DNA from 3 places in the Psychrobacillus mangrovi genome. Region 2 is predicted to be linked to each of the others. Evidence: riboswitches for the same ligand, from Rfam matches in the RefSeq annotation. Region 2 holds a riboswitch; each other region holds the start of a gene.
What was found. A riboswitch is a leader RNA that binds a small molecule or an ion and turns the genes downstream of it on or off. The one in region 2 is predicted to bind S-adenosylmethionine.

Region 1 (5,536 bases), on a different contig from region 2:
CCATCTCTTTAATTGCTGTACTCCCTATATGTTCTATCTGTTTTGTTTGCAATTTTGTAACCGCCACAATCTCCTGTTTAACTCTATTAAATTCTATATTCCACTCACTAGTATATTTACATAGTTTTACTTCATCTTTAGATAAACCCAGTCTCATGAAAATTTGTCCTTTCCAAAAGAAATACCCCTCTTCTTATATTCTGCAAGAGGGGTGTATAATCCTTTAATTTAACTTATTTGTTCGTCTAAAAAAGTAACTAAATCTCTTTGATTTCCTGGTGCAACACCATGTGCAACTGGATAGCTTTTAAAGGTAACCTTTGCTCCCTTTTCTACGAAATAATCTCTACTAGCTGTTCCCCATTCATATGGCAGCATATTATCAAATTCACCATGTGATATAAATGCATTTAAATTATTCACTGATTGATGCTCATACTCTTCTTTTACAAATGCTGGAATATAGCCGCTTAGTGCAATAATTCCTTTTATTTTGTCACCCATAACCAATGCTAACGATTGAGTCAATATAGCACCTTGGCTAAAACCGAGAAGGAAAAGCTGATTAGTATCAATAGAATAATTATTACTTAATTCTTCTATTAATGACTGAAGATCCCCTACTACCTGATCAAAAACAGCACGATGAGGTTTCCCTAGACCCTCTATTGTAAAAAACGCATATCCAGGGGGTTGTGAAATCGGTCCACGAATACTAAAAATATGGCATTTCTCATTGAAGCTAGAAACAAGACCAACCAAATCGTTTTCATTGCTCCCCATTCCATGCATTAAAAATAATGCTGGATATTTTTTATTGTCTTCTAAATCTTGTGGAGCACTATGGATATAAGTAAAATTTGAATTCATTATTATTTTCCTTTCTTTTTAGGTATTGACAAAGTAGTCCACTTATCTTCTGGTGTAACTTGTTTGGCTAGATAAATTATCTGTCCAACGTGAATAGAAATATGTGTAATACTTCGTATGAATGCTTCCAAGACAGTATGTGATTTATTTCGAATATATATCGTTTGAAGTAAGTGTTTTTCTTCTATACTATCAATTGCTTTCAAAAATACTTCACAACCTATTTCCCACACTTTAAGTAATTCTTCCCGTGATTCTATTGTACTTTCGAATTCACCGTCCCTATCTCTGTCGATCTTTTCTCCATCAGTCGATAAAAAGTCTGTCCATCGAGAAATTAAGTTTCCGCTCATATGCTTCACTAGAACATCTACACTATTTGATTGTTCATTTGGCGACCAAAAAATTGCTTTTTCGTCCATTTGCATAATCGCTTTGTCTGTATCTCTTTTCAACTCCACAAATTTCAACCGTATATTCCGAACAAATTCAGCATGTATTATAGTTGAATCTGACAATAACATCATCTCCTTTTATACTATTTTCAATAACCAATAATGTTTTACCTTCCTTCTTTCCAAAGAAATCAAATCCCTTTGAGTGAAACGATATTATTGGTAACATTATACTAGAATATATAGAAAAGGAGATGTTAATATGATTTCAAAAGTAGAAATTGGCAAAACCACACTATTTGTGAATCCTGTTGGTCTAGGAACAAATGCAGTTGGTGGCCATAATTTGTTTCCTAATTTAAATGATGAAACCGGAAAAGATATTGTGCATACAGCACTTAACAATGGAATTGATTTTTTAGATACGGCTTATATTTACGGCATTGGTAGATCTGAAGAGTTAATTGGCGAAGTATTAAAAGAAACAAAGAAACGAAGTGAAATAATTCTAGCTACTAAAGGCGCTCATAAAATCACGGATGAAAAAGTAGTCATTGACAACTCCCCTGCTTATTTAAGAGAAACTGTGGAAAACAGTTTAAAACGACTTCAGACGGACTATATTGATTTATTCTACATCCATTTTCCCGATGATAACACACCAAAAGCTGAAGCAGTCGGTACACTTCATCGTTTAAAAGAAGAAGGAAAAATACGCGCAATTGGAGTATCTAACTTTACTTTAGATCAGTTAAAAGAAGGTAACCAAGATGGTTATATTGAAGTACTTCAATCTGGATATAACTTATTAAAACGTGATGCAGAAAAGGATTTACTACCTTATACAAAAGAACATGATATCTCCTTTATTCCTTATTTCCCACTTGCTTCGGGTCTATTAACAGGTAAGTATGATAAAAACAGTACTTTTGGAGAAGGTCTCTCAAAAAATCCTTTATTCCAAGGGGAAGCATATGTTAACAATTTGGAAAAGGTGGAGCAGCTTCGACATATTGCCAACGATAAAAATGTAGGCGTTTCTAACATTGTGCTTGCATGGTATTTAACGAGAGAGAGTATTGACACTATTATACCAGGTGCTAAAAAACCTGGACAAGTTCTAGATAATTTGAAAACTGTAGATGTTCAACTAACCAAACAAGAAATAGACAGAATCGACCAGATTTTTCAATAATATAAATAAAATAGGAGGCTGAACAAAAGAATACTTTTGTTCAGCCTCTTTTTCGTTATTCCCACTCGTAAGGTGTTTCTTGATAAACATAATAATTTAACCAATTATAAAATAATAGATGGGTATGAGATCGCCAAGAATTTAATGGTTGTCTAGAAGGATTATCATTTGGAAAGTAATTTTCCGGAACATCAATTTCAATTCCTTTGTTCACATCACGAGCATATTCTTCCGCTAAAGTCGTTGCATCATATTCCAAATGCCCAGTTATCATAATATGCTTTTCGTCTTCTGAAATTACAAGGAAAACGCCGGCTTCTTTTGAATTAGATAGCAGATTAAGTCTGGTATCATTTATAATTTCATCATATGAGACAGAAGTGTAACGAGAAACGGGTGCATAAAACTCATCATTAAATCCTCGCACTAAATTAACAGTTGGATCTGATAAACGGTGAGAAAAAACGCCAAAGCATTTCTTGGACAATTCAAATTTACCAATTCCATAATGATGATAAAGAGCAGCTTGTGCACCCCAACATATATGTAAGACAGAAGTAACGTTGGTTTTCGACCAATCCATTATTTCTGTCATTTCGCTCCAATAATTTACATCTTCAAATTTCAAATGTTCAATTGGTGCCCCAGTAATGATCATTCCGTCATACTTCCGGTGTTTAACCTCTTCAAAAGTTGTATAGAAAGTGTCTAGATGTGTTTTACTAACATTTTTGGACTCATATGTTGCAGTATTCATGAAGGTCACATTCACTTGTAAGGGTGTATTACCTAATAATCTAAGAAGTTGTAATTCTGTTTTTTCTTTTTCTGGCATCAAATTTAATATAATAATGTTGAGCGGACGAATATCCTGAGCAACTGCACGCTCCTCGTCCATAATAAATATTTTTTCTTTCTTCAGTAACTCTGCAGCAGGCAATTGTTTGGGAATTTTAATTGGCATACATTTCTCCTCTTTTCCGTAAAAATAAAAACCCTCTTTTCTAATAGATAAGAAAAGAGGGTAAGCAAATGCTCTCAGTTCTTATCTTTCAAGATTAAAAATCTTGTAGGAGTTAGCACCTTTCTAACAAATGTTAGAGGTTGCTGAAGCTTCACAGGGCCATTTCCCTCAGCTTCTCTTGATAAGAGTATATTATTTTTTATTCTAATACATTATTTTCATACTATCATTTTCTGAACATTTAAGCAATGACCTATTATATTTAAACACGATTGATTGCTTCTGCTTTTCTATTTAAACAAAGTGGACTTATAAGATAATGAAATCTATTATTCTTGTCTATCCAACCAGATTTCCATTAATTTTTCTAGTTTCAGTTCCTTCTCGTCAATTACTAATAATAATTTTTCATAATCATTCCAGTCATTTTGATCATCCTTCTCTTGTCTTAGTTTACTTATTTCGTTTTCCATTTCAAAAATTTGTTCTTCTATTGATAATATTTCTAGTTTTCCCTTACTTTTTTGGGTTTTTACTTTTTCTTTAATTTCAATTGATTTTGTTGTCTCATGCATTACTTGGAGCTCGTTCCACTTTCCTCGGGCCCATTCATAAGATCCTTCAAAAGTAGTCAAACGTCCAGAGTCCAGCCATGCAGTACGAGGAAATAATTTATTTAAAAAGTAACGATCATGAGAAACGGTTAAAATTGTACCCTGAAAGTCTTCTAGTGCATCTTCTAATACTTCTCTCGATTCTATGTCTAAATGGTTGGTTGGTTCATCTAATATTAACAAGTTGATATCTTGGTGCATTAATTGGGCAAGTCGAAGTCGCATACGCTCTCCACCACTTAAATCCCCCACCCGTTTAAAGACATCTGGACCATAGAACATAAACTGTGCTAAAATGTGCCGTGCTTCCCCTTCCGCAACGCTCACTTCACTTCTAAATACATCTATTAAACGTTCTTTTGGATTCAATATCTCAAAGTGTTGAGAAAGAAACCCAATCCGTACATTACTACCTAATCTAGCAGTACCTTCATCCGGATTAATTTCACCTCGCAATAACCTTAGAATTGTTGATTTTCCTGTTCCATTTCGTCCAACTATTGCAACTCTATCTTTCCAATAAACATTCAAATTCGTTTTTAAAAGTAGTATTTTTTCTCCGAATGACTTAGAAACGTCTTCCATAATGACAACTTCTTTACCACTTCTAGGTGCAGCATCGAATGATAAACTCATCTTCTTAGGGTCTATAATTGGTTTTCTCACTTTCTCCATTCTTTCTAATGCACGTTCCATGTTTCTAGCTTGTCGATGAAGCCCAGGATTTGGTGGAACAGCTTCATTTGCCCACTGTCTCAACCGCTTAATTGCTTCCCTCATTTTTTTTATCTTTTTTTGTTGTTCTTCATATTCCTGAAATTCCCTCATGAGTCGATCTTCCTTGTCAACTATATAAGAGGAATAGTTACCATGGTATAGAGTTAATTCTCCGTCCTCTAGATCAGCTACTTTTGTGATTACTTGATCTAAAAAGTATCTATCGTGCGAAATAATAACAACGGTTCCTGTGTAGTTAACTAAATATTGTTCTAGCCATTCAACAGCAAATAAGTCTAAATGGTTGGTTGGTTCATCTAATAACAATAAATCTGGTTGTGTTAACAATAATTTACCTAGCATTATTTTTGTTTGCTCTCCACCACTTAAGTTTGAAAAAGATTGGTGAACGAACGAGGATAATTGTAAACCTTGGATAACTCTTTCTATTTCTGAATCCAAAGAATATCCCCCAAGATTAGTGAAATCCTCTTGTACATTTCCATATTCTTGAAGCAATTTTTCCATATCAGTTTGATTATCCGTATAGGATAATTTTTCTTCTATTTGTTGCATTTTCGATTGTATTGCTTTTAGCTTTTCGAAAGCACTATTTAAAACATCCATACCTGTTACTTCTTCAGAAAAAGATGGTATCTGTGCTAAATGGCCAATTTTAGTTCCTTTTTTAAAGTTGATAATACCAGTATCTGGTGACTCCATGCCGGTAATCAATTTAAATAGTGTCGTTTTTCCTGATCCGTTTCTTCCGACAATTCCC
Region 2 (5,536 bases):
AATAGAATGTGTTTCAACACTTTAAATTGCAAATACACGGATGTGCGCTGCCGCACGCTACGTATGAGCCTCCGCAGGATGAGTCGCTCCTTCGTCGCTCACATCCTTTACGGGGTCTCATTCTTCGCGCTCCTGCGGCTTGTAAGGCGCACATCCTAGAAATTTCCGTTTATATAGTAAGAGGTATACTTAGGTATGCTTTTTTATGGTTGTTCATGATCAAGACGTTCAATAGAAACGTTTTTCCTATGAATAGGAAAAACTCATTCCCGCCTTGCCAGCTGCATGACTTGTCTCATGCGGACGGCGGCCAGGCGAATGCCTATAGTTGTTAATGTATCAGTTCACAATTTCAACTGGTGTTAATATCAGAGACTAAAATAAATTACTCGCCGCTCAGGAAATTGAAAAACCGAATAATCTCTTACTACTATTGTACAAAACATACAGTAGAGTGGGAAATTATTCGGTGTCAAAATTTAAAGTTGCTCTGGATAACGGCCAATATCTGATTTTCACTTCTCCAATGACTTCTTCTTGATTAATAAATTGGAAATAACGACTATCTAAACTAGATATTCTATTATCACCCAACACAAATAAATTGTTTGGAGGAACCTTATTAGTGCCAGTCAACTCATCTAAATCAAAGTCCTCTGTAAAATTTTCTTCCGGGTTCTGATATGCAGGATAAGACGCAAGAAATTTTTCTTCCACCCTTTTATTATTAACGTATAATTTATCATTTTCATATTTGATTGTATCTCCTGGTAAACCAATCACACGTTTTACATAGTCTTCTTTTTGGTCACTATGAAAGATAATAATATCCATGCGGTCTATATTAGCAAGCTTACTGACGAAAACCTTATCTTTGTCATGAAGTGTAGGCATCATTGATTCACCGACCACTTCATAGTTCGTTAATATAAAAGAACGAATAAAAAATACTAACAAAATTCCAATAAAAATGGCAACTAACCATTCTAGCAATTCTTTTTGTGTATTACTCAAATCTTTTCTCCTTTGTATTTCGTCTATCATCGCGAATTTATTTAAAATCTGCATTTACTTTCTTGTCGATTTTTTTCTCTACAGCTTTTCCAACAAACCATAATATAACCATAATACCTATCATTATTGCTGTTCTTAATGGTTGCGTTATTAGTGCTTTAATATCGGAGCCAATAAAGCTCACCACTAATATCATAATTAATTTTCCTAAGACAACTGTCCATAAATACGTCTTTTTTTTCATATTAGATAGACCCGCAACAATATTCACAAGTGCGGAGGGCGTAAATGGAAAACAAATAAGTAAAAATAATGGGCCAAAACCGTTTCTCTCTACCCATAATATTAATTTTTGAATCCTTTCATGCCTCGTAATAAAACCTAGAACTCTTGCTCGTCCATATTTTCTTATAACTAAAAAAACGGTATAAGCACCTGTGACAGATCCTGCCCACGAAAGTAAAAATCCAAACAAAATTCCGTAGGCAGTCACATTCGCCACGATAAAAACAACTAAAGGTAAAAAAGGCAAAAATGCTTCAAGAAAAGGTAGTAGTAGCCCAAATAGAGGTCCAAGTGCTCGGTAATCTTGTGTTAAATTAGATAAAGTTTCAAATGATAACCAGCTTGGCATGGTAACTCTCCTCTTCTATGTATAATTATACTCTTCCCATTTTTCATCTATATAAAACTTTTTAGATATAGTATAATTTGTTCACTATACTATTTTAAGGTGGTGAAATCTAAATGAATAATAATTCGTTCGTAAAGGGTTTAAAAGCGGGTACAAGCATTGCTATCGGCTATTTTCCCGTTGCATTAACTTTTGGTTTATTAGCCAAAACTACAGGACTTTCCATAATAGAAGCAACAGCAATGAGTATTTTTGTTTACGCCGGAGCTGCTCAGTATATGTCACTGACGCTAATAACAAAAGGTGTTGATCCTATTTTAATTGTTTTAAATACATTTGTCGTCAACATTCGACACTTTTTAATGACGGCAGCACTCAATGAAAAGATGCATAGTGAAAAAAGATGGATCAAAGGGATTTATGCATTTGGGATTACAGATGAATCTTTCTCCGTATTAGCGACACAAAAAGATGAAAAAATACATACATCTTTTGCATTTGGTGTAGCTGTTATCGCATATGGAAGTTGGGTTATCTTTACTGCACTTGGACATGTTATTGGTGCCAACCTACCAGCATTTTTACAAGCGGCGATGTCAATCGCTCTTTATGCAATGTTCGTTGGTTTATTAGTTCCATCTATGCGAGAAAATCGTAAAGTAGTTATGCTCGCCCTTATTGCGGCTCTAATAAACGGATTTTTTTATTGGACAGGATTATTATCTACAGGATGGGCTATTTTAGTCGCTACATTAGGATCCTCTATTTTTATCGAAGTTATATATGCGAAACATCAAAAGCGGACTAGACTGAGAGGAAGAGATTTACCGAAAGGAGCTTAATTGAATGGAAGCATGGTATTGGTGGATGCTATTAGGGATGGCTATTGTTACTTATATTCCGAGAGCATTCCCGTTAACCTTTTTGGAGGGTAAAGAGTTACCTCCTGTTGTTTCGGGAGTATTACGTAATATTCCATATGCAGTATTAGGGGCTTTAATTTTTCCAGCCATATTATATGTGCAAGAAGGAAATATTTTATTTGGAATTATTGGAGCTGTTGTGGCATTTACACTTGCTATCATCACTTCAAATGTAATGATTGTAGTATTGGGAACAATAGGTGTTTTAGCTGTATATAGTATTATTTTTTAATTTCTACTTGACTACTAGGAATAAATTACTTAATATTGGAATTAATTCATTCTTACCAAATATACATAATACAACGCTTTCTTATCGAGAGAAACTGAGGGACAGGCCCTACGACGTTTCGGCAGCAGATTCTAAATGAAAACTGTGCCAATTCCTGCAAGCAACTTTTGCTTGAAAGATGAGAAGAGATTGTTTTTCGATAATAACGAAGAGCTCTCTTATTCTTATCAGTATAGATAAGATTTAGAGGGCTTTTTTCTTTGTAGGAATTTTGATGTTTGAAAAAGGAGTAGATATAAGTGAGTTTTCTAGTAGAAAAAAGAGAGTATATCAATAAACTAATAGAAGATAACAAAGATATATATATACAAACGAGTCAACAAATACATGCAAACCCCGAAGTTGGAAACGAAGAATTTTTTGCTAGTACTAAACTAATTAAGCTATTAGAAAATGCAGATTTTCAGGTTAATAAAGGAATAGCAGGGCATGAAACTTCTTTCTTTGCCTTGAGGGATAGCGGTATCGAAGGACCTACTATAGCTTTTTTAGCAGAATATGACGCTTTACCTTCGATTGGCCATGCTGACGGCCATAACATTGTTGGTACAGCAAGCGTGGCTGCTAGTATCGCCTTAGCAGAATTGCTAAACGAAACTGGTGGAAGAATCATCGTCCTTGGTACTCCTGCAGAAGAAGGTGGATCAAACGGTAGTGCAAAAGGAAATTTTATAAAGCACGGTTATATAGAAGATATAGATGTAGCTCTATTAATTCGGCCAGCAGGAAAAACTACTTTGACTCTTGAAACACTTGCTATGGATTCATTAGATTTTCATTTTCTAGGAGAAGCTTCTCATGCAACAGCGTCTCCTGAAATAGTTACAAATGCTTTGGAAGCAGTCATTCATTTTTTCAATGGAGTCTCTGCACTTCGTTCGCAATTACCATCTAATGTTAGCATTAATGGGATTATTACGCATGGAGGGGATGCGTCAAACATTATTCCTTACTTCGCGTCTGCTCGCTTTCATATCAGCGCAAAGACTTGGAAAGAAACAGAGGAAATCTCCAAAAAAGTTCGTTTTATTGCTAACGGGGCAACTCTCATAACAGGAACTTCTGTGAAAATCGAACGTTTTCAAAATGAAGTTCAAGATTTTGTAGTTAATTCGGTATTGGATGAGGTAGTCCATTCGGAATTAGAAGCAATTGGAGAAGTCGTCTACACTGAAAGTAAACAATACAACGACTCCACCGATGTTGGAAACATTAGCTACGTAGTTCCAACTGCAAGACCATCCATTAAGATTGGGCCAGATGATTTAATTGCGCATACAATAGAATTCCGTGAAGCTGCCAAGTCAGAAGCTGCTAATGAAGCCCTAATCAAAGGAGCAAAAGCTTTAGCTACAACCGGTTATCGAATTTTAACAGATGCGAAACTATTACATCAAATTCGAAAAGATTTTAATGCATCCCTTGCTCGAAAAGCAAAAGAAGATGGTATGGATGTTTGCGATTTGAAGGATTGATTTTGCGATACAGAGAGGTTATCTTGCGATTTGAAGGATTGATCTTGCGGTACAGAGAGGTTATCTTGCGATTTGATGACTATATCTTGCGATTTCGATTTACTCACAACAACTTATAGAGCTAAAAACGGATGTGCGCTTGCCGCACGCTACGCATGAGCCTCCGCATGATGAGTCGCTCCTTTGTCGCTCCCACATCCTTTAGGGGGTCTCATTCTTCGCGCTCTTGCGGCGTATAAGGCGCACATCCTGGAAATATCTAATGAAATTGAAGCAATTCAATGAATAAATTCATGCATTGCCAGACTCATTACGTGCCGTGTGAGACAGTAAAATTAATTTTACGATGAGCTTGTACTAGCACTGTCAACGCAAATGCCTATAGATTAGTTTCTACAATTTTATATCTTTACATGTTAAAAGAGAGAAAATCCACCTCTATTATTTAAGAGGTGGATTCAAGTTGTAGTAAACTGGTTTGTAGGGATTATTTCAGACTGTCTTGAAAACGCTTGTCATTCGAGGCGCGCCAGCACGAGGCGGAAGCGAATAGAACTTAAGTTCATGAGCTAACAACGAAGTGCAAGCAACGAAGAATGCGAGCGTTTGTCAACAGTCTGAGTCCACCTCTTCTATTTAAGAGGTGGATTTCTTCTTTTTGTCTCGACTTTTCATATGTGATGCATACCAGAATCCTAAGGTTAACGATGCTGCGTCTATTATATAGATCCACCATCTATGTGTGTAGCCTGCATAAACAGATGCCGCAAACAGGGCAACGGTTAATATTAAGGCAACATAATGATTGAAGGTAACACGTGTAAAAAGAATTACGAGCAGTGCCGGAGCAAAAATGGCTAATATTACTTGAGTTGGTATTGATAGAGTTTCCATAGTTATCTCCTATCTTACTAATATTAAGCCTAGACGATAGTGATCATGTCTAAACAAAATATGCTGGCGTAAACGGAGTTCTCCGCTAATATCTACTACTTCTAAGCGACAATGTGCAGCATTGATTTGAACTGCTTCATAAAACTCTTGTTCATTTGTTATTTTTTGTCCATTTACTTTTACAATCTTTTCTCCGATTAATAATCCCATTTTTTCTGCTGGAGAGTCTGCAAGTACCCCTGCTATCATTACTCCATCCGATTGCGGGGAGATAGCAAACGTTCCAGACATTTCTTTTTTATAA
Region 3 (5,536 bases), on a different contig from region 2:
ATTTAAGCCGTTCTCATCTAGGGATCAAGAGAAAAAACAGAATCGAGTATTCAGACAAGTCCGATAGCTTATTGAACACTAAGAACAACATATTGTTCATTTATCTTGTTCAACTACCATGAATATAGATTTCTTCAAGAAAAGGAAAATGACAACACTTAAAAAGACCCAGATTAATCGAGAAAAAAATGAAGAGACGTACATTAATAAGTCTATGGATTAGGATGGACTGAATTAAGGTCAGTATCAGTATTGACATTTCTTGACCATTTTCATTCTCTGTGGTGCAGTACTTTTTTGTGCTGCATGGATGGCTAACGGGTACTTAACTAAATAAAGTTTCTAACATTTCGGGTAGACTTCATATTCAGTTGTTCTCTTGTAAAATCAAGGAGTTTTATTTAGTTTTAATCTGACCACTTTTTTAACCACTTTTTATTATTTTAATAGTTATGTGAACAGTAAAAATGTAAAATCCTTTGTTTTTTAGAGATTTAAAGGTGTATTCTTTCTTAATTTATAACATTGAGTGATGAACGGCATGATGTCCGTAATTGGAACTTGCCAAGTTCATGACCAACCGTGTTTGCTCAAGCGGCTCGTGGCTCGCCAACGGAAAGCGAGCGGTGTGATTCGGAAAAACTTACTCTGCCATTCTCTTAAAGATGGTTTGTTTAGTTGGAAAACACCTTTTCTTTCGTCACACAAGAACATTGCTTTTGTGCAATAGTATTGTATATGATAAGAAGAAAAAGGTGATTTTAATGACGATTCAATTTTTTGGTTATCCTAAATGTAGTACATGCAGAAAGGCAAGTAAGTGGTTGAAAGATCATCAAGTAGAATTTATGGATAATCATATAGTGGAAAACCCACCTTCAAAAGAAATGATAAAAGAAATGTTAGAAAAGACAAATATTGATTTAAAAAAGTTCTTTAACACTAGCGGCACTAAATATCGGGAACTGCAATTGAAGGACAAGCTACCAAATATGACTGAGGAAGAACAAATTGAAACGCTTGTGTCAGATGGAATGCTTATTAAGCGACCTCTTGTATATGATGGAGAACATTTGACACTAGGTTTTAAAGAAGAAGAGTTTGAACATATTTGGAAAAGCGTATAAAGTTGCTTGTTTTTACAATAGAAATATGTGAATATTATAGAGGAATATATATTTTTGAGAGGGGTATAACATGAGCACACCTAAAGAATTAAAATACTCAGAAGAGCATGAATGGGTAAAAACAGAAGACGGTAAAGTACGCATTGGTATTACACATTTTGCACAATCAGAACTTGGTGATATCGTATTTGTCGAGCTTCCACAAGTAGGAGACGATATAAAAGCTGGAGATCCTTTCGGAAGTGTTGAATCAGTTAAAACTGTTTCTGAACTTTATGCTCCTATCAGCGGTAAAGTAGTAGAAGTAAACGCTGAATTAGAGGATAGCCCTGAATATGTAAACGAATCTCCGTATGAAAATGCATGGATGATTGTAGTTGAACCTTCTGATGTAGCGGAAGTGGATGCACTATTATCTGCAGAACAATATGAAGAGTTAATTCAAGAATAATTTGATAAGGGAAGGCGCCGGTTATTTACTGGCGCTTTTTCATATACTACGTATATATGATGTGCTGGGAGCGAAGCTAATGGCTAAGGTATTTAGTGAAAAAGTAATTCTTGTGGAAGGTAGATCAGATAAACTGAGACTTTTAACTATTCTTGAAGAAGCAGCTGAAATTGTTTGTACGAATGGTACTATTTCTAATGTAAAATTAGAAGAAATTTTAAGTCCTTTAGAAGAATTGCCCATTTATGCTTTTTTAGACTCCGATAAATCAGGAGAACAAATACGATCGATTGTAAGAAAAGTATATCCAGAAGCTATCCATCTATATACGAATCCTGTATATGGTGAAGTTGCAAATACCCCTCTTGATGTTTTGGCTTCTATCTTGCAACGTGCTAAGATTAAAGTGAAAAAAGAATTTTTAGCATAGGATGATGTTTGTGAATGAATGGTCGCGAGAGGAATGGGAGCAGGCTAAAAATGCTCCTAGTCTTTCTCTTTTATATATTTACACCCCAATGTGTGGTACATGCCTGGTAGCCTCTAAAATGATGCAGGTTATTAAGGAAATTGTAGAGTTTCCAGTTGGACAAGCAAATATTAATTACATAAAAGAATTAGCTGTGGATTATGAAATTGAAAGTGTCCCATGTCTTTTAATTGCAAAACATGGAATAGTTTATAAAAAGATATATGCTTTTCAATCTATCCCTTATCTCTTAGATGTTATAAAAAGTGTTGACGACACCGAATTATCATGATAAAATTCGATTTACTGATAACAATTGAATAGTGTCGCTCTTATTAAGAGAGGTGGAGGGAAGTGCCCGATGAAACCCAGCAACCGTCATGTAAATGAAATGGTGCCAAATCACACAAAGCGTAATTGCTTTGGAAAATGAGAGAATGGATGACTGTTATTTTGAATGATAACATACACCCCTTCTGCTCTTTTGCAGAAGGGTTTTTTTTATAGTATTGTACTGTCTATACAGGAGGGAAGATTTACGTGATTAGCTTGAAAGATATTTCGAAAAAGTTCAGTACGAAGCAAGGTACCATTGTTGCTGTTGATAATGTAAATCTTACAATTAAGCAGGGTGAGATCTTTGGAATTATTGGATATAGTGGTGCCGGAAAAAGTACGTTAATTAGATTGTTAAATGGATTGGAAAAGCCAACCTCCGGACAAATTGTTGTTAATGATAAAGAAATTACATCAATTACCGAAGATAAGCTTCGACAAGTAAGACAAAAAGTAAGTATGATATTTCAACATTTTAATCTTTTATGGTCAAGAACAGTTGCAGAAAACATAGCTTTTCCATTGGAAATCGCAGGAGTGCCAAAAGAACAAAGAGCTACTCGTGTAAAAGAGTTGATAGAGCTAGTTGGTTTAGAAGGAAGAGGGGATTATTATCCTTCTCAGCTATCTGGAGGTCAAAAGCAACGAGTAGGAATTGCTCGAGCACTAGCAAATCGTCCAGAAGTACTGCTTTGTGATGAAGCTACATCTGCACTTGACCCAGAAACAACGGATTCGATATTAGATTTATTAATTAGTATTAATGAAAGATTAGGCTTAACCATTGTATTAATAACTCATGAAATGCAAGTCATTCAAAAGATTTGTAACCGAGTAGCAGTTATGGAGAATGGTCAAGTGGTAGAGGAAGGGGACGTACTTGAAGTTTTCCAAAACCCCAAACAGCCTATTACAAAGAGATTTGTTTCGCAAGTGTCCGAAAATGCGCAGGCTCAGCAAACGATACAAAATTTAAGAGAACTTTATCCAAATGGCAAACTGATTAAGCTTGTTTTTGTAGGTGACCAAACAGAACAGCCGATTCTTTCAAGACTAATTAAACAATTCGATTTGGAAGTAAATATAGTCCAAGGAAATGTTTCGCATACGAAAAGTGGAGCATATGGAACATTGATTCTCCAAATTGACGGTGATGCATTGGCAATTGATAAAGCAATTCTTTTTATTAATGAACAAAAAGTGCACACAGAGGTGATCAACAATGATTAATACTTTATTTCCAAATGTTGATTGGCCAAAAATGTGGGAAGCGACAATGGAAACTCTTTATATGACTGCAGTTTCTACCTTATTAACATTTGTATTTGGTCTAGCACTAGGATTACTCTTGTTTTTAACAAGTCCGCACCAAGCATGGGCCAACAAACTAGCAAATTGGTTAACGGGAGCATTTGTAAATATATTTCGTTCCATACCATTTATTATTTTAATCATATTGCTAATACCATTAACAAAGTTTCTTTTAGGCACAATTCGCGGCCCTAATGCAGCATTTCCCGCTCTTGTAATTGGAGCAGCTCCATTTTACGCTCGGATGGTTTTGATTGGATTAAGAGAAATTGACAAAGGTGTACTAGAAGCAGCTAAATCAATGGGTGCTAAAACTTCTACTATTATATGGAAGGTTTTATTGCCTGAATCGATGCCAGCATTAGTCTCTGGACTAACAGTTACATGTATATCGCTAGTTGGATATACGGCAATGGCGGGTATTATTGGGGCAGGCGGCTTGGGTACGTTAGCTTTCTTAGATGGGTTTCAACGAAGTAGAGAAGATGTAACGCTTGTTGCAACCATATTAATACTCATTGTTGTATTTATTATTCAATGGATTGGCGATACGATTACAACAAAAATAGACAAAAGATAATTGGTGTTCACGAGTTTACTCGATCACATATAAAATTGGGGAATTAGAGAAGGAGAGAATTTAAATGAAAAAGTTTTTAGCAGGAGCATTATTGTCTGTTAGTGCATTAACTCTAGCAGCTTGCGGTGGAGAAGAAGAAAGCGGCAAATTAGTAGTAGGAGCATCTAACGTTCCTCATGCTGAGATTTTAGAACAAGCTAAACCATTATTAGAAGAACAAGGTATTGAACTTACAATTGAAACTTACCAAGACTATGTTTTACCAAACCAAGATTTAGATTCAGGAGACTTGGATGCTAACTTCTTCCAACACATCCCTTATTTCGAGGGACAAAAAGAAGAATTTGGATATGATTTTGTAAATGCAGGTGGAATTCACATCGAGCCAATAGGTTTATATTCTAAAAAGTATGGATCTATTGAAGAATTACCAGAAGGTGCAACAATTCTAATGAGTAACTCTGTTGCTGACCATGGTCGTGTACTAGCTATGTTAGAGGCTCAAGGTTTAATTAAATTAGCTGAAGGTATTGATAAAACAACAGCTGAAGTAACTGATATTGTAGAGAATCCAAAAAATATTGAATTTGACGCTAACTATGAAGCTGCATTATTAGTGCAACTATATGAAAATGAAGAAGGCGATGCAGTACTAATCAATTCAAACTATGCATTAGACGCTGGGCTTAACCCAATGGAAGATTCTATTGCTATTGAAGACTCTGAATCTCCATATGTAAACATCATTGCAGTTAAAGCTGGCGATGAAGATAAAAAAGAAATCAAAGCTCTAGTAGACGTTTTACACTCTAAAGAAATTCAAGATTTCATCGTTGAAGAGTGGGGCGGATCTGTAGTTCCAGTTAAATAATTTAGAACGTAGCAGGCACTATAAGTGTCTGCTTTTTTTGTGTATGGATACGAGCGATTGTGATTCCTTGGGGCGGATAAAGTTTAACTAGGGTCGGATTGCGAAGCATTAGGAGCGTATACCAACTAGCTAGGAGCGATTGTGATTCCTTGGGGCGGATAAAGTTTATTAGGGTCGGATGGCGAAGCATTGGGAGCGAATACCAACTTGTAAGGATGGATTGTAATTCGTTGGAGCCGATAAATTTTAACTAGGGTCGGATGGCGAAGCATTTGGAGCGAATACCAACTTGTTAGGATGGATTGTGATTCGTTGGAGCGGATAAAGTTTAACTAGGGTCGGATGGCGAAGCATTAGGAGCGGATACCAACTAGCTAGGAGCGATTGTGAT

Region 1: another riboswitch for S-adenosylmethionine. It lies ahead of metA (homoserine O-acetyltransferase MetA); the one in region 2 lies ahead of WAX74_RS08325 (amidohydrolase).
Region 3: another riboswitch for S-adenosylmethionine. It lies ahead of WAX74_RS13095 (methionine ABC transporter ATP-binding protein); the one in region 2 lies ahead of WAX74_RS08325 (amidohydrolase).

The regions. Positions count from the first base shown of each region.
Region 1 is NZ_JBAWSY010000001.1:150,326-155,861, forward strand. Features, by position in the region: gene WAX74_RS00790 (GrpB family protein) at 1-157, opposite strand, end outside; gene WAX74_RS00795 (alpha/beta hydrolase) at 229-870, opposite strand; gene WAX74_RS00800 (DUF1572 family protein) at 873-1,388, opposite strand; gene WAX74_RS00805 (aldo/keto reductase) at 1,528-2,460, shown strand; gene metA (homoserine O-acetyltransferase MetA) at 2,516-3,424, opposite strand; SAM riboswitch class I at 3,503-3,612, opposite strand; gene abc-f (ribosomal protection-like ABC-F family protein) at 3,754-5,536, opposite strand, start outside.
Region 2 is NZ_JBAWSY010000004.1:136,944-142,479, reverse strand. Features, by position in the region: gene lepB (signal peptidase I) at 463-1,014, opposite strand; gene WAX74_RS08340 (TVP38/TMEM64 family protein) at 1,052-1,648, opposite strand; gene WAX74_RS08335 (AzlC family ABC transporter permease) at 1,762-2,490, shown strand; gene WAX74_RS08330 (AzlD domain-containing protein) at 2,495-2,803, shown strand; SAM riboswitch class I at 2,882-2,988, shown strand; gene WAX74_RS08325 (amidohydrolase) at 3,103-4,338, shown strand; gene WAX74_RS08320 (CsbA family protein) at 4,975-5,232, opposite strand; gene WAX74_RS08315 (PDZ domain-containing protein) at 5,242-5,536, opposite strand, start outside.
Region 3 is NZ_JBAWSY010000009.1:111,142-116,677, forward strand. Features, by position in the region: gene WAX74_RS13070 (acyltransferase family protein) at 1-67, shown strand, start outside; gene WAX74_RS13075 (arsenate reductase family protein) at 765-1,127, shown strand; gene gcvH (glycine cleavage system protein GcvH) at 1,198-1,578, shown strand; gene WAX74_RS13085 (toprim domain-containing protein) at 1,658-2,008, shown strand; gene WAX74_RS13090 (thioredoxin family protein) at 2,013-2,339, shown strand; SAM riboswitch class I at 2,377-2,483, shown strand; gene WAX74_RS13095 (methionine ABC transporter ATP-binding protein) at 2,588-3,613, shown strand; gene WAX74_RS13100 (methionine ABC transporter permease) at 3,606-4,274, shown strand; gene WAX74_RS13105 (MetQ/NlpA family ABC transporter substrate-binding protein) at 4,339-5,145, shown strand.